One region of the Streptomyces sp. NPDC019890 genome, then DNA from elsewhere that is predicted to be linked to it. Evidence: riboswitches for the same ligand, from Rfam matches in the RefSeq annotation. Region 1 holds a riboswitch; the other holds the start of a gene.
The links. Region 1 has a riboswitch for glycine ahead of gcvP (aminomethyl-transferring glycine dehydrogenase). Riboswitches for the same ligand answer to the same signal wherever they lie in the genome.
Positions count from the first base shown of each region.

Region 2: another riboswitch for glycine. It lies ahead of gcvT (glycine cleavage system aminomethyltransferase GcvT); the one in region 1 lies ahead of gcvP (aminomethyl-transferring glycine dehydrogenase).

Region 1 is NZ_JBJDQK010000021.1:29,886-40,468, reverse strand. It holds gene ACI2LP_RS32285 (sugar phosphate nucleotidyltransferase) at 1-683, shown strand, start outside; gene ACI2LP_RS32280 (DUF881 domain-containing protein) at 781-1,710, shown strand; gene ACI2LP_RS32275 (small basic family protein) at 1,707-2,039, shown strand; gene ACI2LP_RS32270 (DUF881 domain-containing protein) at 2,060-2,911, shown strand; gene ACI2LP_RS32265 (FHA domain-containing protein) at 3,060-3,941, shown strand; gene ACI2LP_RS32260 (MerR family transcriptional regulator) at 3,986-4,729, shown strand; gene ACI2LP_RS32255 (bifunctional nuclease family protein) at 4,783-5,256, shown strand; gene ACI2LP_RS32250 (MerR family transcriptional regulator) at 5,424-6,020, shown strand; partial or broken gene ACI2LP_RS32245 (DNA polymerase IV) at 6,082-7,443, shown strand; gene ACI2LP_RS32240 (PRC-barrel domain-containing protein) at 7,515-7,934, opposite strand; glycine riboswitch at 8,049-8,145, shown strand; gene gcvP (aminomethyl-transferring glycine dehydrogenase) at 8,322-10,583, shown strand, end outside.
Region 2 is NZ_JBJDQK010000003.1:224,114-234,696, reverse strand. It holds gene ACI2LP_RS09475 (L-serine ammonia-lyase) at 1-694, opposite strand, end outside; gene glyA (serine hydroxymethyltransferase) at 821-2,095, opposite strand; gene gcvH (glycine cleavage system protein GcvH) at 2,136-2,510, opposite strand; gene gcvT (glycine cleavage system aminomethyltransferase GcvT) at 2,569-3,684, opposite strand; glycine riboswitch at 3,833-3,928, opposite strand; gene ACI2LP_RS09455 (AAA family ATPase) at 4,112-4,780, shown strand; gene ACI2LP_RS09450 (enhanced serine sensitivity protein SseB) at 4,892-5,662, shown strand; gene ACI2LP_RS09445 (enhanced serine sensitivity protein SseB C-terminal domain-containing protein) at 5,730-6,518, shown strand; gene ACI2LP_RS09440 (ABC transporter permease) at 6,950-7,954, shown strand; gene ACI2LP_RS09435 (ABC transporter substrate-binding protein) at 8,086-9,855, shown strand; gene ACI2LP_RS09430 (ABC transporter permease) at 9,986-10,583, shown strand, end outside.

The sequences.
Region 1 (10,583 bases):
AGATCGTTGCCTCGGCGCGGGCGGCCTTCGGAGTGCGCTTCGACCCCGTGGGCGAGCGGCTCTCCCTGGTCGACGAGCGGGGACGGATCGTCGAGGACGATCGCGCGCTGCTGGTGCTCCTCGACCTGGTCGCGGCCGAGCGTCGCAGCGGGCGGGTGGCGCTGCCCGTGACGACCACGCGTATCGCCGAGCAGGTGGCCGCGTACCACGGCACGCAGGTGGAGTGGACGACCACGTCGCCGGACGATCTGACCCGGGTGGCGCGTGAGGAGACGACGATCTTCGGCGGTGACGGCCGGGGCGGCTTCATCGTGCCGGAGTTCAGCAGCGTCTTCGACGGCTCGGCGGCGTTTGTGCGGCTGGTCGGGCTGGTGGCCCGGACACAGCTCACACTCAGCCAGATCGACGCCCGGATCCCGCGGGCGCATGTGCTCAAGCGTGATCTGGCGACGCCCTGGGCGGTCAAGGGGCTCGTCATGCGGCGGGTCGTCGAGGCTGCCGGGGACAGGGACGTGGACACGACCGACGGCGTGCGGGTGGTCGAGCCCGACGGCCGCTGGGTGATGGTGCTGCCCGATCCCGCGGAGGCGGTCACTCATTTGTGGGCAGAAGGACCGGATGACGCATCGGCCCAGGCTCTGCTCGACGAGTGGGCCGCCGTAGTGGACAGCGCAGGTCACTGACGTGTGACCGGTGTGCCGGAAGTCGTCTGCGGGCGGCTTCCGGCACACCGGTGGGGCCATTCGGCGGTAGCGCCCGCGACGTGCGACGATGTGCGGCATGTCGCAGCAGCCCCCCGTTCGGAGCACCGGCTCTCCACCCGCACGTCCCGATGCGTCCATGTCGCTGCTGACGAACGTGATGGAGCACAGCCTGGACGACGGTTACGCGGAGGCCACCGCCCGCCGGGAGGCCGAGGGCGGCGGGCTTCCCCGTCCGCTGCGTGCCAAGCTCGGGCTCGCGGCAGGTCTTGTGCTGGCGGCTCTGGTCGTCACCGTGGGGGCCGCGCAGGCGCGGATATCGGCACCGGTCGTGGCGAAGGAGCGCCAGGAGCTCATCGACCGGATCGACAAGGAGACCGCGGACGCCGATGCGCTGGAGCGGAGCGTGGACAAACTCCGCGACGAGGTGGGTGACCGGCAGCGCAAGGCACTCAAGACACAGGGCGGGGATCAGGGGGAACTGGTCGCACTGCTCTCCGGTGCCACCGAGGTGGTGGGCCCGGGCGTGAAGCTCGTCGTCGACGATGCGAAGGACACCGAACAGGGTGGCGGCGGACCGCGCGAGACCAGCGGCTTCAACGACACGGGCCGGGTGCGCGACCGCGATATGCAGCGGATCGTCAATGGGCTGTGGGAGTCGGGCGCGGAGGCGGTCGCGATCAATGGGCAGCGGTTGACCGCCCTGTCGGCGATCCGCGCGGCGGGCGACGCCATACTGGTCGACAACAAGCCGCTGGTGCCGCCGTACACGGTGCTCGCGGTGGGGGACGGGAAGAAGTTGAGCACCGCGTTCCAGGACAGTGCCGACGGGCAGTATCTGCACGCGTTGCAGGAGAACTTCGGTATCCGCACCAGCATCTCCACCGAGGCGAAGGTGCGTCTGCCGGCGGCGCCGAGCTTGATCGTACGTACAGCAGAGCCGAAGACCGCCGACGCCGGGAAGGGCAACGGGCAGGGCACGGCTGACACAGGGAAGGGCACATCGTGATCGCCGTACTGGGCCTCGTCGTCGGAGTCGTGGTCGGACTGTTGGTCCGACCCGAGGTGCCGGCGGTGGTCGAGCCCTATCTGCCGATCGCCGTCGTCGCGGCTCTGGACGCGGTCTTCGGTGGCCTGCGGGCCATGCTCGACGGGATCTTCGTCGACAAGGTCTTCGTCGTCTCCTTCCTGTCGAACGTGGTGGTGGCAGCGCTGATCGTGTTCCTGGGCGACAAGTTGGGCGTGGGCGCCCAGCTGTCGACGGGTGTGGTGGTCGTGCTCGGCATCCGGATCTTCTCGAACGCTGCCGCGATCCGCCGGCATGTGTTCCGGGCGTGAGGCGAATGAACAGCGAGCCGATGAACAGCGAAGACAAGCCGCAGGGCGAGGAGCCGGAGGCGAAGGCGCCACCGGCTGCCCAGCCGGATCCCGCGGAACCGCGCGAACCCGCTCTGCAGCCCGCTCCCGCTCAGCAGCCGGCCACCGCCGAGCGGACCGGCAGGCAGCGACTGGCCGCCGTACTGTGGCCGCCGCGGGTCACGCGCGCTCAACTCATCGTCGCCGTGCTGCTGTTCGTCCTCGGCCTGGGGCTTGCCATCCAGGTCCGCTCGAACAGCGACAACAGTGCGCTGCGCGGCGCCCGCCAGGAGGACCTGGTGCGCATTCTCGACGAGCTGGACAACCGCACCCAGCGCCTGGAGGACGAGAAGCAGCGTCTCGAGGACCAGCGCACCGAGCTGGAGAACAGCTCGGACCAGGCGGAAGAGGCACGCAAGCAGACGGTGCAGAAGGAACAGCAGCTGGGCATCCTGGCCGGCACGGTCGCGGCGCAGGGCCCGGGCATCACGCTCACCATCGATGATCCGTCCGGCACGGTGGAGTCGGACATGCTGCTCGACGCGATCCAGGAACTGCGCGCCGCCGGTGCGGAAGCGATTCAGGTGAACGACATCCGGGTGGTCGCGAACACGTACTTCACAGGAAGCGGCGGCGACATCGAGGTGGACGGCAAGAAGATCACCGCTCCGTACCGCTTCAAGGTCATCGGCAAGCCGCAGGACCTTGAGCCCGCCCTCAACATCCCGGGCGGCGTGGTGCAGACACTGGAGAAGGAGCAGGCCACCGCCACGGTGGTGCGCTCGCCGAAGATCGTCGTGGACGCCTTGCGACCCGCGAAGCGGCCTGACTACGCTCGGTCGTCAGCGCAGTGAGCCGGGGGCGCATGGGGTACGGCGGACCCGGGCAAGAGCTTGCGGGGGGTCGGCACATGACAAGCGTGCGGCGTGGTGGAAACTGTCTGGTGGTTACGGACGTTGTGAGGATGTCCGGGTCGGCAGGTGTGATCATTGAGGATTCGTCCTGCCCCACGGGCGGGTCTATTTCGGTCAAGGGGAATCGCCCGTGAAGTTGTTTGGGAAGTTGTTCGGCAAGAGCGCACGCGAGGACGGCGGCAACGCCCGCCATCGCGCTCCGCGCCATGGCCAGAGTGAGGAGCAGGGCGCGGAGCGGCCGCTCTTCCGGGACGAGGTCGCTGGTCCGGGCGGTGACAATTCGGGCGGCCGGGGCGCGTCGTCTGTTGACCCTGCTGGTTCCGGCCGCATAGGTTTCGGAGAACCATCAACCTCAAGTACGGGTGGAGGGTTTAGCCCCGACCCGTATGCGACCAATCCCCACGCGGGGCAGCCGCAGCAGGAGGATCCGTCCATGTCGGCCTTGGTTTGTACGAGGTGCGGGCACCGCAACGCCGAGGCCAGCCGGTTCTGCTCCAACTGCGGCGCGCCGCTGCGGGCCGGGGCCCCGGCGGAGCGCCCGTCGGAGACGACCTCGACGATCTCCATTTCCGGCCTCGAGGCGTACGACTCGGAGGTGACGGGTCAGACGCAGGTTCCGTCGCTCTCCCCGGAGGCCCAGGCGGCCGTCGACGCGCTGCCGCTCGGCTCGGCACTGCTGGTGGTGCGCCGCGGTCCGAACTCGGGCAGCCGCTTCCTGCTGGACGGCGACCTGACCACGGCCGGCCGTCACCCGCAGAGCGACATCTTCCTCGACGACGTGACCGTCTCGCGGCGTCATGTGGAGTTCCGCAGGGGCGCGGACGGCCGGTTCAGCGTCGCGGACGTCGGCAGCCTGAACGGTACGTACGTCAACCGTGAGCGGATCGACTCGGTCCTTCTGTCGAACGGTGACGAGGTCCAGATCGGCAAGTACCGGCTGGTCTTCTACGCGAGCCAGCGGGGCATCTGACCCTCCCCCCGGACTCCGTCCAGGGGGACCCCCAGGGAAGGTTCATGCTGCGAACACCGACGGGCGGTGCCGGCCACGGCACCGCCACCGCGGGCGACAGGCTGATGAGCATCGGTACGGTGCTCAGTCAGCTGCGTGACGAGTTTCCCGAAGTCACCATCTCCAAGATCCGTTTTCTGGAGGCCGAAGGGCTGGTCGAGCCCCGGCGCACGCCGTCCGGGTACCGCAAGTTCAGCCCGGAGGACGTGGAGCGGCTGGCTCAGGTGCTTCGTATGCAGCGGGATCACTATCTTCCGCTGAGAGTCATCCGTGAGCATCTCGACGCCTTGAGCCGTGGCGAGCAGGTGCCGCTGCCTGCGCAGGGCGCCCAGCGGGAACTGCCCGAGGGCGCTTTCGAGTCCGACGCCGAGCGTCCGACCGCCGCCCGGGTGGGCCGGCCGGAGCTGATTGCGGCCGCGGAGGTGAGCGAGGCAGAGCTCGACGAGTGGGAGTCGTACGGCCTGCTGGCCGAGGACGAGGACGGCGGTTACGACGCGGAGTCGGTGACCGTGGCCAGACTTGTCGCCGATCTTGGGCGATTCGGTCTCGAACCCCGCCATCTGCGCGCGATGAAAGCCGCCGCCGACCGCGAGGCCGGGCTGGTCGAGCAGCTGGTCGCGCCCTTGCGGCGGCACCGTAATCCGCAGACCAGGGCACATGCCGAGGCCACCACGAAGGAGCTCGCAGCCCTGTCCGTACGGCTCCATGCGGCCCTTGTGCAGACCGCCCTCGGAGTCCGTCTGCACTGATCATGGGGGAGCCCGACTACCCAAACCGGTCGGGCACGTCCTAGGGTTACTGTGTGAACGAGCTCGACGTTGTGGGTGTCCGGGTCGAAATGCCCTCGAACCAACCGATCGTGCTCCTGCGCGAAGTGGGAGGCGATCGGTACCTCCCCATTTGGATCGGTCCCGGGGAGGCGACCGCGATTGCCTTCGCCCAGCAGGGCATGGCACCGGCCAGACCGCTGACTCATGACCTTTTCAAGGATGTGCTGGAGGCGGTGGGCCAGGAGCTCACCGAGGTCCGCATCACTGACCTGCGCGAAGGCGTCTTCTACGCGGAGCTGGTCTTCGCCAGCGGGGTAGAGGTGAGCGCCAGGCCGTCCGACGCCATAGCGCTTGCCCTGCGCACTGGTACGCCGATCTACGGCAGCGACGGCGTGCTCGACGACGCGGGAATCGCCATCCCGGACGAGCAGGAGGACGAGGTGGAGAAGTTCCGCGAGTTCCTCGATCAGATCTCGCCCGAGGACTTCGGCACCAACAGTCAGTGACCGCCCGATGGGGCGGCATGGGCACATTCGACTAGCTGTTCCCTGAGCGGGGGCACGGCAAACCACTCTCAGGGTGATTATCACTCGGCGTGCCGAGTGTGGCGATCGTTGACGCACCCCTGGTGACTGCCTACCGTCGACATGGCAGGTCAAGGACGGAGGTCGGCGTGAGAAACAGCGGCGACGGTGCGGCAGGGGGTCCCCCCGGACTGAGTCTGGGGGAGAGCGGGCCGTATCCGCTTCACGAGAGCGCGGCCGACTCCACCAGGGAGACGATCGGCTACCGGGGCCCCACCGCGTGTGCGGCGGCCGGCATCACCTATCGGCAGCTCGACTACTGGGCGCGCACGGGTCTTGTCGAACCCAGCGTGCGTCCTGCGTACGGATCGGGAACCCAGCGGCTCTACAGCTTCCGCGATGTGGTCGTCCTCAAGATCGTCAAGCGTTTCCTGGACACCGGTGTCGCGCTGCAGAACATTCGTGCCGCGGTGCAGCATCTGCAGGCCCGGGGCTTCGTGGACCTTGAGCGCATGACCCTGATGAGCGACGGAGCGACGGTCTACGAGTGTTCCTCGCCCGACGAGGTCGTCGATCTGCTCCAGGGCGGGCAGGGGGTCTTCGGAATCGCCGTCGGGGTGGTCTGGCGGGATGTCGAGGCGGCACTTTCGCAGCTGCACGGCGAGCGCATCGACACCGGCGAGACACTGGTCGGGAACAACCCTGCGGACGAGCTCGCCAGGCGCAGACGCGACCGGGCCGTCTGAGCGCTGAGAGCGCTGCCGGGTCCCGGCGCCAATGTCAGTGGCGTAGGGCAGCATCGAAGTTGTGAGAACCGCGCCGACGATTCTGCATCTGGACATGGATGCCTTCTTCGCCGCCGCCGAACAGGCGGCGAAGCCGAGTCTGCGCGGAAAGCCGGTGGTCGTCGGCGGGCTCGGGCCGCGTGGAGTCGTCGCCACCGCGTCGTACGAAGCCAGACGGTTCGGGGTGCACTCGGCGATGCCGATGGCGCAGGCCAGACGTCTGGCGCCGAACGCCGCGTATCTGGTGCCGCGCTTCTCGCTCTACCGGGCGGTGAGCGAGCAGGTGATGGGGCTGTTGCAGCGTCTGTCGCCGCTGGTGGAGCCGCTGAGCCTGGACGAGGCCTTTGTCGACCTGGAGGCGGGGGGCGCGGCGGACGATGCCTTGTCGGCCCGTGCGACCGGCGAGCGGCTGCGGGCCGACATCCGAGCGGTCACCGGGCTGACCGGTTCCGTCGGTCTCGCGGGATCCAAGATGCTCGCCAAAATCGCTTCCGAGCAGGCGAAACCCGATGGCCTGGTGCTCATAGTGCCCGGTACGGAACGGGACCTGCTCGGTCCCATGTCCGTACGCACGCTGCCCGGGGTCGGGCCGGCGACGGGGGAGCATCTGCGGCGGGCCGGTATGACGACGGTTGCCGATCTGGCGGAGGCCGGCGAGGACGAGCTCGTACGGCTGCTGGGCAAGGCGCACGGGACCTCGCTGTTCCGGATGGCCAGGGGGTATGACGACCGGCCGGTGGTGGCCGAGCGGGACACCAAGTCGGTGTCGGTCGAGGACACCTTCGACGTGGATCTGCACGACCGGGTGCGGGTGCGGATCGAGGTGGACCGGCTCGCGGACCGGTGTGTGCGGCGGCTGCGGGCTTCCGGGCACTCGGGGCGGACGATCGTACTGAAGGTACGGCGGTACGACTTCTCGACGCTGACGCGCTCGGAGACGCTGCGCGGGCCGACGGACGACCCTGCGGTGGTGCGAGAGGCGGCGGGGCGGCTGCTGGAGGCCGTGGACACCACGGGCGGGGTGCGGCTGCTCGGGGTCGGCGTGAGCGGGCTCGCGGACTACACCCAGGAGGATCTGTTCGCCCAGGCCGCCGCTGACGAGCAGGCCGATTCCGTACCCGAAGAAGCGGGGGCGGAGGCCGAACAGCGGGCGCCGGAGGCCGAAAAGGCGTCCGGGCCGGAGCCGGTGGCGCCCGCGGAGCGGCGCTGGGCGGCCGGGTACGACGTACGGCATGCCGAGTACGGGGCGGGGTGGGTGCAGGGCAGCGGCGTCGGCCGGGTCACCGTGCGGTTCGAGGAGCCGGGGTCGGCGCCCGGCCGCGTGCGCACCTTCCGGGTGGACGATCCGGACCTGGAACTGTCCGATCCGCTGCCGCTGGTGCCGCTGGTGCCGCTGGTGCCGCTGGTGCCGCTGGTGCCGCTGGTGCCGCTGCCCGCGTCCGGGCCGGAGCCGGGTCAGTCCTCCCGGCCCGCAACGCGGCCGAAGGAGGTGTCACCCGAGGAGGGCGGGGGACCCGAGGGAGGCGCGGGACCGGAGGAGGGCGCCGGCGTCTCGGGCGGCGCGGAGAGCTCGAGGCCGTAGTGGTGGTAGAGCTGCAGCTCCTGCTCGGGAGAGAGATGACGGCCGACGCCGAAGTCCGGTGCGTCCTTGATCAGCGAGCGCTCGTACGGGACGTGCAGGGTGTCGTCGACGACCTTGCTCGGCTCCAGCGGGACGAAGGCGTCCCTGCTGAACAGGCCGGTGCGCACGGCCGCCCACTCGGGCACGCCCGTGGCATCGTCCAGATACACCTCGTCCACAGTCCCGATCTTGGTGCCGTTGCGGTCGAACGCCTTGCGGCCGATCAGGCTGCGCGGATCGATGTCGGTCTGCACGGTCCCTCCAATAGGTCGCAACTGCTGATTAAATACTACAAAAGTGCACATCAGTGGTGTCGGCCACTTGAGCGATCGGCGAGGGGGCACGCTGGTACGCTGGCAAGCGGCTGCTGACCCCGTGCGGGAGAGTCCACCGGTGACGTACCGGCGGCGCCGAAGGAGCAAATCCTCCCCGGAATCTCTCAGGCCCCTGTACCGCACGGACGAGGTCACTCTGGAAAGCAGAGCGGGTGTCGGACGGCATCCGCTCTCACCGACGGTGAAAGCCGGGGTGCCTCGTGCGCGCCGGTGAAGCTCTCAGGTTGAGATGACAGAGGGGGAGGCCGTCCGGGCATCCGCGCCGGATGCCCCTCGTAGGTCGCGTCAGACCAGGAGGCCTCCTTAATGACCGCCAATCGCATTCCGCTCTCCCAGCTCGAGCGAGGCACCCCCTTCGAGCAGCGCCACATCGGGCCCGACGCCGAGTCCCAGGCCAAGATGCTGGCACACGTCGGGTACGGCTCACTCGACGAGCTGACCGCCGCCGCGGTGCCTGATGTGATCAAGAACGCGGAGGCGCTGAACCTCCCGGACGCGCGCACCGAGGCCGACGTCCTCGCCGAGCTGCGCACTCTTGCCGACCGCAATCAGGTGCTCGCGCCGATGATCGGCCTCGGTTACTACGGCACCTTCACGCCACCGGTCATCCTGCGCAACGTCATGGAGAACCCGGCCTGGTACACCGCGTACACGCCCTACCAGCCGGAGATCTCCCAGGGCCGGCTCGAGGCGCTGCTCAACTTCCAGACGATGGTCGCCGAGCTGACCGGGCTGCCCACTTCCGGCGCCTCGCTGCTCGACGAGGGCACTGCCGCCGCCGAGGCCATGTCGCTCGCCCGCCGGGTCGGCAAGGTCAAGAACGGCGTCTTCCTGGTCGACGCCGACGCCCTGCCGCAGACCATCGCCGTGATGGAGACCCGTGCCGAACCGGCCGGCGTCGAGGTCGTCACCGCCGACCTGAGCGACGGCATCCCGGCCGGGATCGCCGAGCGCGGCGTCTTCGGCGTGCTGCTCCAGTACCCGGGCGCGTCCGGTGCCGTACGCGACATCAAGCCCCTCATCGAGCAGGCACACGAGCTCGGCGCGATCGTCACCGTGGCCGCCGATCTGCTGGCGCTGACCCTGCTCACCTCGCCGGGCGAACTGGGCGCCGACATCGCCGTGGGCACCACGCAGCGCTTCGGCGTCCCGATGGGCTTCGGCGGCCCGCACGCCGGATACATGGCCGTACGCGAGAAGTTCGCGCGCAGCCTGCCCGGCCGGCTGGTGGGCGTCTCCGTCGACGCCGACGGCAACAAGGCGTACCGGCTCGCGCTGCAGACCCGTGAGCAGCACATCCGCCGGGAGAAGGCCACCAGCAACATCTGCACCGCCCAGGTGCTGCTCGCCGTCATGGCGGGGATGTACGCCGTCTACCACGGCCCCGAGGGCCTGCGCTCGATCGCGCGGCGCACCCACCGGTACGCGACGCTGCTCGCCGCGGGCCTGCGGGCCGGTGGCGTGGAGGTCGTGCACGGTTCGTACTTCGACACGCTGACCGCCCGGGTGCCCGCCAAGGCCGCCGAGGTCGTCGCCGCCGCCCGTGAGGGCGGGGTCAACCTCCACCTCGTCGACCCCGACACCGTCTCCATCGCCTGCGACGAGACCACCGGACGTACGCAGCTGACCGCCGTATGGGCCGCCTTCGGCGTCGAGGGGGACATCGAGGCACTGGACGCGGCGATTGCGGATGCGCTGCCCGAGGCGCTGCTGCGGACCGACGACTACCTCACGCATCCGGTCTTCCACCAGCACCGTTCCGAGACGGCGATGCTGCGCTATCTGCGCAAGCTGGCCGACCGGGACTACGCGCTGGACCGCGGCATGATCCCGCTCGGCTCCTGCACGATGAAGCTGAACGCGACCACCGAGATGGAGCCGGTCACCTGGCCGGAGTTCGGGCAGATCCACCCCTTCGCGCCGGTCGAGCAGGCCGAGGGGTACCTCACGCTCATCCATGAGCTGGAGCAGCGCTTGGCCGAGGTCACCGGGTACGACGCGGTGTCCATCCAGCCCAACGCCGGTTCGCAGGGCGAGCTCGCGGGCCTGCTCGCCGTGCGTGCGTACCACCGCGCCAACGGCGACAGCCGGCGCACCGTCTGTCTCATCCCGTCCTCGGCGCACGGCACCAACGCCGCCAGCGCCGTGATGGCCGGTATGAAGGTCGTCGTGGTCAAGACCGCCGACGACGGCGAGGTCGACGCCGAGGACCTGCGGGCCAAGATCGAGCAGTACCGCGACGAGCTCTCCGTCCTGATGATCACCTACCCGTCCACGCATGGTGTGTTCGAGGAGCATGTCGCCGACATCTGCGCGCAGGTGCACGACGCCGGCGGCCAGGTGTACGTCGACGGCGCCAACCTCAACGCCCTGGTGGGCCTCGCCAAGCCCGGAAAGTTCGGCGGCGACGTCTCGCACCTCAACCTGCACAAGACCTTCTGCATCCCGCACGGCGGCGGCGGCCCCGGCGTCGGTCCGGTGGGCGTACGGGCGCACCTCGCTCCGTACCTCCCGAACCACCCGCTCCAGCCGACCGCGGGACCGGAGACGGGCGTGGGACCGATCTCG
Region 2 (10,583 bases), on a different contig from region 1:
CCTCGCGGGACATGCCGCGCGAGACACAGGCCTGCATGACCCGCCAGATCTCCAGGAGCCCTTCGCGGATCTCGTCCTCGGAGCGCCAGGCCTTCTCGTTCTCCAGCATCAGGGCGGAGATGGACAGGCCGGTGTCCTTGGCCATCCGCAGCAGCTCGTCGCCGGTGCGGAAGGGGTACTTCAGCACGGTGTCGTCGAGCACGATCCGGTCCTCGCCGACGGCGTCCTCGTCGACGACGAAGCCGCCGCCCACCGAGTAGTACGTCTTCTCCAGGACCGTCTCGCCCTTGGCGTCGAACGCGAAGACCGTCATCCCGTTGGCGTGGTACGGCAGCGCCTTGCGGCGGTGCAGGATCAGGTTCTTGTCGAAGTCGAAGTCGATCTCGTGCATGCCGAGGACGTTGATGCGTCCTCGCTGCTTGATCCGCTCCACCTGCTCGTCGGCGCTCTCGACGTCGACCGTACGCGGGGAATTGCCCTCGAGCCCGAGCAGGACGGCCTTCGGGGTGCCGTGGCCGTGGCCCGTCGCGCCCAGGGAGCCGAAGAGCTCGGCGCGTATCGCGGTGGTGTGGGCCAGCAGGCCCTCGTTCTTGAGTCGCCGCGCAAACATACGGGCGGCGCGCATCGGCCCCACCGTATGGGAGCTGGACGGGCCGATGCCGATCGAGAACAGGTCGAAGACCGAGATGGCCACGGAGAACTCCTAGCGGGGTTGGTAGACGTCGTTGTCTGCCGGGTGGTGCAGAGGGCAGTGCGCGGTGCGGGGCACCGCGCGCACTGTCCAGTGTGCGCGGTGCCCCGTTTGTTTTGCTTCGGGCGGTTACAGCCCAGGGTAAAGCGGGTGCTTCGCGGCCAGGGCGGTGACCCGGGCGCGCAGCGCCTCCGCGTCGGCCCCCCCGAAGGGAGAGGGCGCCTTCAGCGCCTCGGCGATGATGTCCGCGACCTCGCGGAAGTCCTCGTCCTGGAAGCCGCGGGTGGCCAGCGCCGGGGTGCCGATCCGCAGACCCGAGGTGACCATCGGCGGCCGCGGGTCGTTCGGGATGGCGTTGCGGTTGACCGTGATGCCCACCTCGTGGAGCCGGTCCTCGGCCTGCTGGCCGTCCAGCTCGGAGTTGCGCAGGTCGACCAGGACCAGGTGCACGTCCGTGCCGCCCGACAGGACCGAGACGCCGTGCTCGGTCACATCGGCCTGGACCAGACGCTCGGCGAGGATCCGCGCGCCGTCCAGCGTGCGCTGCTGGCGCTCCTTGAAGTCGTCGGAGGCCGCGACCTTGAAGGAGACCGCCTTCGCCGCGATCACATGCTCCAGCGGACCGCCCTGCTGACCCGGGAAGACCGCAGAGTTGATCTTCTTGGCGAGCTCCTGCGTCGACAGGATGACACCGCCGCGCGGACCGCCGAGGGTCTTGTGGGTGGTCGTGGTCACGACATGGGCGTGCGGTACGGGGTTGGGGTGCAGACCCGCGGCGACCAGACCCGCGAAGTGGGCCATGTCGACCATCAGATACGCGCCGACCTCGTCCGCGATCCGGCGGAAGGCCGCGAAGTCCAGCTGACGCGGGTACGCGGACCAGCCGGCCACGATCAGCTTCGGACGGGACTCCTTGGCGAGCCGCTCGACCTCGGCCATGTCGACCTGGCCGGTCTCGCTGTCCACGTGGTACGCGACCACGTTGTACAGCTTGCCGGAGAAGTTGATCTTCATGCCGTGGGTCAGATGACCACCGTGGGCGAGGTTCAGGCCCATGATCGTGTCGCCCGGCTTGAGCAGCGCGAACATCGCGGCCGCGTTCGCCTGGGCGCCCGAGTGCGGCTGGACGTTGGCGTGCTCGGCGCCGAAGAGGGCCTTGATGCGGTCGATGGCGATCTGCTCGACGACATCGACGTGCTCGCAGCCGCCGTAGTAGCGACGGCCCGGGTAGCCCTCTGCGTACTTGTTGGTGAGGACGGAGCCCTGGGCCTCCATGACCGCGACCGGAGCGAAGTTCTCCGAGGCGATCATCTCGAGGGTGGACTGCTGGCGGTGGAGCTCGGCGTCGACAGCGGCGGCGACGTCCGGGTCCAGCTCATGGAGAGGGGTGTTGAGAAGCGACATCAGGCGATCCCTAGGGTCGTGGTCAGCCGGTGAAACGTGGTCAGCCGGCGAACTCGGTGTACTCGTCCGCGGAGAGCAGGTCCTTCGGCTCCTGTGCGACACGCACCTTGAAGAGCCAGCCGCCCTCGAACGGTGCGGAGTTCACCAGCGACGGGTCGTCCACGACGTCCTGGTTCGCCTCGACGACCTCGCCGCTGACCGGCGAGTACAGGTCGCTGACGGACTTGGTCGACTCCAGCTCGCCGCAGGTCTCGCCCGCGGTCACGGTGTCACCGACCTCCGGGAGCTGTACGTACACCACATCGCCGAGCGCGTTTGCCGCGTGCTCCGTGATGCCGACCGTCGACACGCCGTCATCGGCGGCCGACAGCCACTCGTGCTCCTTGCTGTAGCGCAGCTGCTGGGGGTTGCTCATGACCTGAATTCTCCTGTATGCGGGGGAGTGCTGATGAACGATGGCTCGGTGCGCAGTGTCACTTCTGGCGCTTGTAGAACGGCAGCGCCACGACCTCGTACGGCTCGTGCGTGCCGCGGATGTCGATGCCGACGCCGGGGGTGCCCGGGGCGGCGTGCGCCGCGTCCACATACGCGATGGCGATCGGCTTGCCGAGCGTGGGGGACGGAGCGCCGGAGGTGACCTCGCCGATCACCTGGCCGTCGGCGACCACGTTCATGCCGGCGCGGGGAACCCGGCGGCCTTCGGCGATCAGGCCGACGAGCTTGCGCGGCGGGTTGGTCTCCGCGCGCTCGGCCGCGGCGCTGAGCGCGTCCCGTCCGACGAAGTCCCCCGCCTTCTCGAACTTCACGACCCGGCCGAGGCCTGCGTCGAAGGGGGTCAGCGCGGTGGTCAGCTCATGCCCGTACAGCGGCATGCCCGCCTCCAGGCGCAGCGTGTCGCGGCAGGAGAGCCCGCAGGGGATGAGGCCCACCGGGGCGCCCGCCTCGGTCAGTGCCTGCCAGAGCTTCTCGGCGTGCTGCGGCTCGACGAAGAGCTCGAAGCCGTCCTCGCCGGTGTAGCCGGTGCGGGCGATCAGCGCCGGGACGCCGGCGACCGTGCCGGGCAGTCCCGCGTAGTACTTGAGACCGTCCAGGTCGGCGTCGGTGAGCGACTTCAGGATGCCGGGGGACTGAGGGCCCTGGACGGCGATCAGCGCGTACGCGTCACGGTCGTCGCGCACTTCGGCGTCGAAGCCGACGGCGCGCTCGGTCAGCGAGTCCAGGACGATCTGCGCGTTGCCCGCGTTGGCGACGACCATGTACTCGGTCTCGCCGAGGCGGTAGACGATCAGGTCGTCGACGATCCCGCCGTCCTGCTGACAGATCATGGTGTAGCGCGCGCGGCCGACGGCGACGGAGCCGATGTTGCCCACCAGCGCGTAGTCGAGGAGGCCCGCGGCCTGCGGTCCGGTGACGGTGATCTCGCCCATGTGCGAGAGATCGAAGAGACCGGCCTTGGTGCGTACGGCGTTGTGCTCGTCGCGCTCACTGCCGTACCGCAGCGGCATGTCCCAGCCCGCGAAGTCGGTCATGGTCGCACCCAGCGAACGGTGCAGGGCATCGAGGGCGGTGAGACGGGGGGCGTGGCTCATAGATATGGCTCCCAGGGCAGGCCGGCGAGGACAATCCTCCCCATCTGTCATCGGAACCTGAGAGGTTCGTCTCGACCGCACGTAGTGGTGGTCGTGACTTGCACCTTGGGTGGAGCCACTCGACAGCGGCTCGCTTTTCAGATCTGCCTCATCACACGCGGTACGGGGCCTGAGAGATTCAAGGGAGGAACTTGCTCCTTCGGCGCCCGGCACACAGTGGCCAGGACTCTCCCGCGCGGATTCAAGCGGCCTGTATGCAGTTTGCGGGCACATCATTGCACGCATCGTCGCCATGTGGGGTGTCCGGCCCCGATCCGGGCAGCCGCACTTCACAGGCAGTCCTCAGCTCCAAAACGGTTGTGCCACATTACCGATTCTTTACACTTCATGGGCAAGGGTTGAGGGTGACCCGAGACAGGGGAGGGCGATGACGTTGCAGCGGTCCGGTGCATACGTGACGACCGCGGGGGTGTCCGTCCAGCAGGACGCGCCCGTGCGGGAGCTTTCCAGGACGCCCGTGCCCGTGCTGCGCGACCTGAGGGACCGCTCGGGGCGCAGTCCGCGCACCCTGCGCTTCGCCGCCGGTGATGTCGTGGTCGTCTCCGGCCTGCCGGGCAGCGGAAAGTCCACGCTGATCAGGCACGCGGCGAGCGGCAGGGGGATCGACTCGCAGGACACCCGGGACCGCTGGGACGGGTGGATGCCGCGGCTGCTGCCGTACGCCGCCTACCGCCCACTGGTGCGGATCGCCCACTACGCGGGACTGCGGCGCGCGCTCCGTTCGGGTCTGGGCGTGGTCGTGCACGACTGCGGCACCCAGGCCTGGGTGCGGCGCTGGCTGGCCCGGGAGGCGCGCCGCCGCGGCAGCGGCCTCCATCTGGTGCTGCTCGACGTCACGCCCGCCGTGGCCAGGGATGGCCAGCGCGAGCGCGGCCGCGGGGTCTCCGGCTATGCCTTCGCCCGGCACAGGCGGGCGGTGGGCCGGCTGATCCGCGACGCGGAGGCCGGGCGGCTGCCCGCGGGCTGCGCTTCGGCCGTCCTGCTGGACCGGGACGCGGCGGCGGCGCTGACGCGGGTGGGCTTCGAGGAGTCGTAGTGCGGTGCGCGGCTTCTCGTGGCCACCATTCGGGCCCGACTGCGTGCCGCGCGGTCGCGGCGCTAGGGTCGGTGGCGCAAGACCGGAGAAAGCCGGGGGAGAAGGACGCACATGCACACACCGGAGCAGGCCCATCCGCATCCGTACGGCGGCTGGCCGGCGAACGAGCTCGAAGAGGTGCTCGGCGCATCCCTCGGCAACGCCTCGGCCGGCGGCCGTCTCGTCGAGGTGCTCGGCCGCAGCCACGTCTGGGTGCCGCTGCCCAACGGGGGCAGCCCCGACAGCCCCGACCTCGACCTGCCCACGATGGACATCGAGGGCGCCGCGTACGTCCCTGTCTACAGCTCCGAGCAGCAGTTCATGGCATGCGTCGGCAGCCATATGCCCTTCACCGTCGCCCCCGCCCGCGAATTCGCCCGGGGGCTGCCCCCGCAGCTCGGCATCGCGGTGAACCCGGGCGGCGCCGTCGGCGCCCCGCTGCCGCCGCCCGCCGTCGCCGAGTTGTGCCGGGTGGGACGCACTGTGCTGGACGGGCCCGCGACAGGCGGCCGGGTGCGGCTCTTCGAGCCGGACTGGCAGGAGGAGCCGGTCGACTTCCTCGCCGCCGCGGCCGGTGAGTTCGAGGCCTCCGGTGTCGTCCTCACCGCCCGCCGTGCCCTCGCCTCCGTCGAGGGCGATCCGCCCACCCTGTTCATCGGCGTCCAGCTGTCCTCATGGGAGGGCGCGGACCGCAACGCCCCCATGGACGCGCTCGGCCGGGCGCTGGGCCGGGCACAGGTGTGCTGGCCCGTCAATCTCGTACTTCTGGATGTGGCGCAGGACCCTGTCGGAGAGTGGATGCTTGAGCGGCTGCGGCCCTTCTACCAACGACAGCACGTGTAGTCGTCAAGTCGGTGTCAGGACTGCCGTTTAAGCTGGAATGGTCGATCGAAGAGGGGCGGAACCCAGGGTGAGTGCGTCAGGCACCGCGGCGGCGGGGCAGGTCGAGCACATGCTGCGCCAGGTGACACCCGGACGCTATGACGCGTACGAGGCGCTGCTGCACGCGCTCGCCGACCCGGCGAGCGGCAGGCTCTGGATGCTGCTCTGGCACGGCCGGGCCGGCTCGCCCGACGCCCAGTACGGGAACATGGAGGTCGACGGCGTGGGTTACGCGCCATGCGTCACCTCCGCGCAGGAACTCGCCGTCTCCGGCTGGAACCGCGCCCACGAAGTGATCAGCGGCCCCGACGTCGCCCGCGCCCTGTACCCCGAGCGCTGGGGGATCTGGCTGAACCCGCACGCCCCCGGCGGCGGTGTGGGCATCCCCTGGCTGGATCTGCGCCGGATCGCGACCGGCCTCGACCGGATGCCCGCCGGACCCCTGCGGCTGTCCGAACCGGCCATCGACATCCCGCATTTCTATGCCCTGCTCTCGCAGAACGCCCACCGCACCCCCGCGGTCCGCTCGTTGCGCCGCGCCTGGGTGCAGCCCGCACTCGGCGCTCCGTACCTCGCCATCGGTCTCGATCTCTACGACACGAGCAGACAGTCCGTGGACGCGGTGCGGGCGATGATGCAGCAGTCGATCGGCTCGGTCCCGGACGGGCTGCCGGTCTCCACGGTCGCGATGTCCGACGAGTACGACCCGGTCACGATGTGGCTGCGGGCCAACACCCGTCCCTTCTACGACCGTGAGGCGCACGCCGGTGCACCGGCCCCCGGCCCGGTCGGTGGGACCCCGCTGCACGGCCGCTGACGGAACCTCTCTGCACGGCCGTTGAGCCGGAGACACTTCCATGCTGTGCGTGAAGGAACGGGTGGGATTGTGTGCGCCCAAGACCTCGAACGCCTTGCAATCGAATGAGCCGCTGTTGTCCGCATAGCGGTATCTCACTCAACTTTCGCCCGATATGTGGCGGATGACGTTCCGCTCAGCCGCTGTCTCCGTCCGTATAACGGAAACCCTCACTGTGCATCACGTTTGAGCAAACATTCCCCGGGGGGGCTGGTGCGTGATCGCGCGACCATTGAAGACTCCCGCAGCAGGGGGATATTCGCCCCTGTGTACGGCGCGCTTCACGCGTACTTCTCGTGCCAGAGCTCCACGTGCACCACATGTTGTGAACAAAGCCGCTACAGCGGCGGGTACGGGCCGGTCACCTCCGGCCGAGAGGGGTCCCCACCACGATGACGGCACCATTGCACGACACGAGCGCGGACGCGGACAAGACCGCTGCCGTCGATGTCGCGGCGGCTGAAGTCAAGAAGTCGGTAGAAGGGCGGTCGCTCCGGCAGATTGCCTGGACCCGTCTGAAGCGGGACAAGTTGGCACTGGCGGGCGGCATCGTTGTCATCTTCCTGGTGCTGGTGGCGCTCTTCGCGCCCTGGATCGTGAGCCTGCTCGGCCACCCGCCCAACGAGTTCCACCAGGACCAGATCGACCCGCTGTTCGGCACCCCCAAGGGCTCCTTCGGCGGCATCAGTTCGGACTTCCTGCTGGGCCTCGAGCCGCAGAACGGCCGTGATGTGTTCAGTCGCATCGTCTACGGCGCGCGCATCTCGCTCCTGGTGGCCTTCCTCGCGGCACTGGTCGCCGTACTGCTCGGGACCATCTTCGGCATCGTCGCCGGCTACTTCGGCGGCTGGGTCGACGCGATCATCAGCCGGGTGATGGACATGCTGCTGGCCTTCCCGCAGCTGCTCTTCATCATCTCGCTGGTCTCCGTGCTCCCCAGCGATCTGTTCGGCCTCACCGGCAGCAATGTCCGTATCGCCGTCCTGGTCATGGTGATCGGCTTCTTCGGCTGGCCGTACGTGGGACGCATCGTGCGCGGTCAGACCCTCTCACTGCGCGAGAAGGAGTACGTCGAGGCAGCCCGGAGCCTGGGAGCCGGCCAGCGGTACGTGCTCTTCAAGGAGTTGCTGCCCAACCTGGTCGCCCCGATCACCGTCTACACCACACTGATGATCCCCACGAACATCCTCACCGAGGCGGCGCTCAGCTTCCTTGGGGCAGGTGTGCGGCCGCCCACGGCCTCCTGGGGGCAGATGCTCTCCAAGGCTGTGGAGTACTACCAGGAAGACCCGACGTTCATGGTCGTCCCGGGTCTGGCGATCTTCGTCACGGTACTGGCCTTCAACCTCTTCGGCGACGGCGTGCGCGATGCGCTCGACCCCAAGGGCACCCGTTGACGGCCACTCACCCCGCGGCGCCGTCCGGCCGCAGACAACTGAACGTGCCCCTGCCACAGACGTCAGGCGGCTCCCAGATGGTTCCTCGGCGTCCAGCCAAGAACCGCGCTATCCCGGAGGTTGCAGGAACAATGACAGCCCTACGTTCGTCGAGAACCAGGCGGATCGCCGGAGCGGCGCTCGTCGTGGTCGCGCTCACGGCCACAGCGGCATGTGGTGGCGGCGACAAGGACGACAACGGCGGCAAGGCCGCCGGGTACAACGCCGGCACGAAGGGTGTTGCCAACGCGTCCGCCAAGAAGGGCGGCACGCTGAAGTTCATCGGCAAGCAGGACTTCGACTCCACCGACCCGCAGCGCCAGTACTACGGCATGGCCTGGGACTTCTCCCGGTTCTACGCGCGCCAGCTGGTCTCCTACGCGCCCAAGCCGGGGGCCGGCGGCGCCGAGCTGGTGCCCGACCTCGCCAAGGCCAAGGGTGCGGTCTCCAACGGCGGCAAGACGTACACGTACGAGCTGCGCGACGGGATCACCTGGGAGGACGGCACGCCGATCACCTCCAAGGACATCAAGTACGGCATCGAGCGCATCTGGGCCACGGACGTCATCACCGGAGGTCCCGCCTACCTGCGTCAGGTCCTCGACCCCAAGACCGAGTACAAGGGTCCCTACAAGGACACGACGCCGGACAAGCTCGGTCTGAAGGCGATCCAGACGCCGAACGACAAGACCATCGTCTTCAACCTGGCGACGCCCAACGGTGACTTCGAGCAGATGCTCGCGATGCCGGCCGGCTCCCCGGTGAAGAAGGAGAAGGACACGGCGGGCAAGTACCAGCTCAAGCCGTTCTCCTCGGGCCCGTACAAGTTCGAGTCGTACACGCCCAAGAAGGGCGCTGTCCTCGTCCGCAACGACAAGTGGCAGAAGGCCTCCGACCCGATCCGCCCGGCGCTGCCGGACAAGATCACGGTCACGATCAACTCCAACATCGAGGCGATCGACCAGCTGCTCATCAAGGGCGAGTACGACCTCGACCTGAACGCCACCGGCATGTCCCAGTCGGGCCGTACCTCGGCGCTCAAGCAGCACAAGGACAACGTCGACAACATCTCGACCAGCTTCATCCGCTACGTCGACATCGCCACCAAGGTCGCGCCGTTCGACAACGTCGAGTGCCGCAAGGCCGTGCTCTACGCGGCCGACTACAAGTCGATGCAGACGGTCCGCGGTGGCCCGGACGCCGGTGGCGACATCGCCACCAACATGCTGCCCAAGTCCATCGCGGGCTCGGACGACTACGACCCGTACGGCATCCTGGCGCGCGGCGGCAAGCCCGACGTCGCCAAGGCCAAGGCGGCCCTCGCCAAGTGCGGCAAGCCGGCCGGCTTCTCCACCGTCATCAGCGCCCGCAGCAACAACCCGGGTGAGGTCCAGGTCGCCGAGGCCCTGCAGCAGTCCCTGCAGGCGGTCGGCATCAAGGCCGAGGTCGAGCCGATCGACGGCGCCGAGTCCTCCAGCATCACCGGTTCGCCGGCCGTCGTGAAGAAGCGCGGTCTCGGACTGATCATGACCGGCTGGGGCCCGGACTTCCCGACCGGTCAGGGCTTCTCGCAGCCGCTGATCGACGGCCGCTTCATCGTGCCGAACGGTAACTACAACGGTTCCGAGACGAACGACCCGAAGATCAACAAGTTCTTCGACGACGCTCTCAAGGAGACCGACCCCGCGAAGGCCGCCGAGATCTACAAGCAGATGAACCACGCTGTCGCGGACCTCGCCGTCCAGATGCCGTTCATCTACGAGAAGAACTTCACCTGGCGCGGCTCGAACCTGACGAACGCCTACTCCACCGCGGCGTACAACGGCCGTTACGACTACGTCTCCCTGGGCGTCGTCAAGTAACCGTCACTCGTGACGAGTCACACCCCACCATCGCCCAACCCGCCAGTCCCGAAGGGCAGGTGATGGCCTCGGGCGGCGGTCCGGGGAACCCGTAATCCGGGTTCTCCGGGCCGTCGCCGGGCCGCGCACAGTGCTTGCTTATGTCATCCGGCGTTTGTTCGCCGTCGCCATGATGCTGTTGGTCGTGACCCTGACGACCTTCGTCATCTTCTTCGTGCTCCCGAAGTGGGCCGGTTCCGACCCGGCGTATCTCTTCGCCGGCAAGCAGACCGACCCCGCCTCCATCGAGGGAATCCGGCAGAAGCTGGGCCTCTCCGACCCGGTGCTGGTGCAGTTCTGGCACTTCGTCCAGGGCCTGTTCGCCGGTCGGGACTACACCAACGGCGCGGATGTCACCCACTGCCCTGCTCCCTGCTTCGGCTACTCCTTCCGCACCGAGCAGGAGGTCTGGCCGCAGCTGACCGAGGCGATCCCGGTCACCCTGTCGCTCGCCGCGGGCGCCTGCCTGCTGTGGGTCGTCGGCGGTGTCGCCGCCGGCGTCGTCTCGGCACTGCGCCGGGGCACCCTGTGGGACCGGACCGCGATGACCGTCGCGCTGGCCGGCGTCTCGCTTCCCATCTACTTCACCGGTCTGCTCTCGCTGGCGATCTTCAGCTACCAGCTGGACTGGGTCAGCGGTGAGTTCAAGGCCTTCGGCGAGGACCCGGCACAGTGGTTCCAGACGCTGA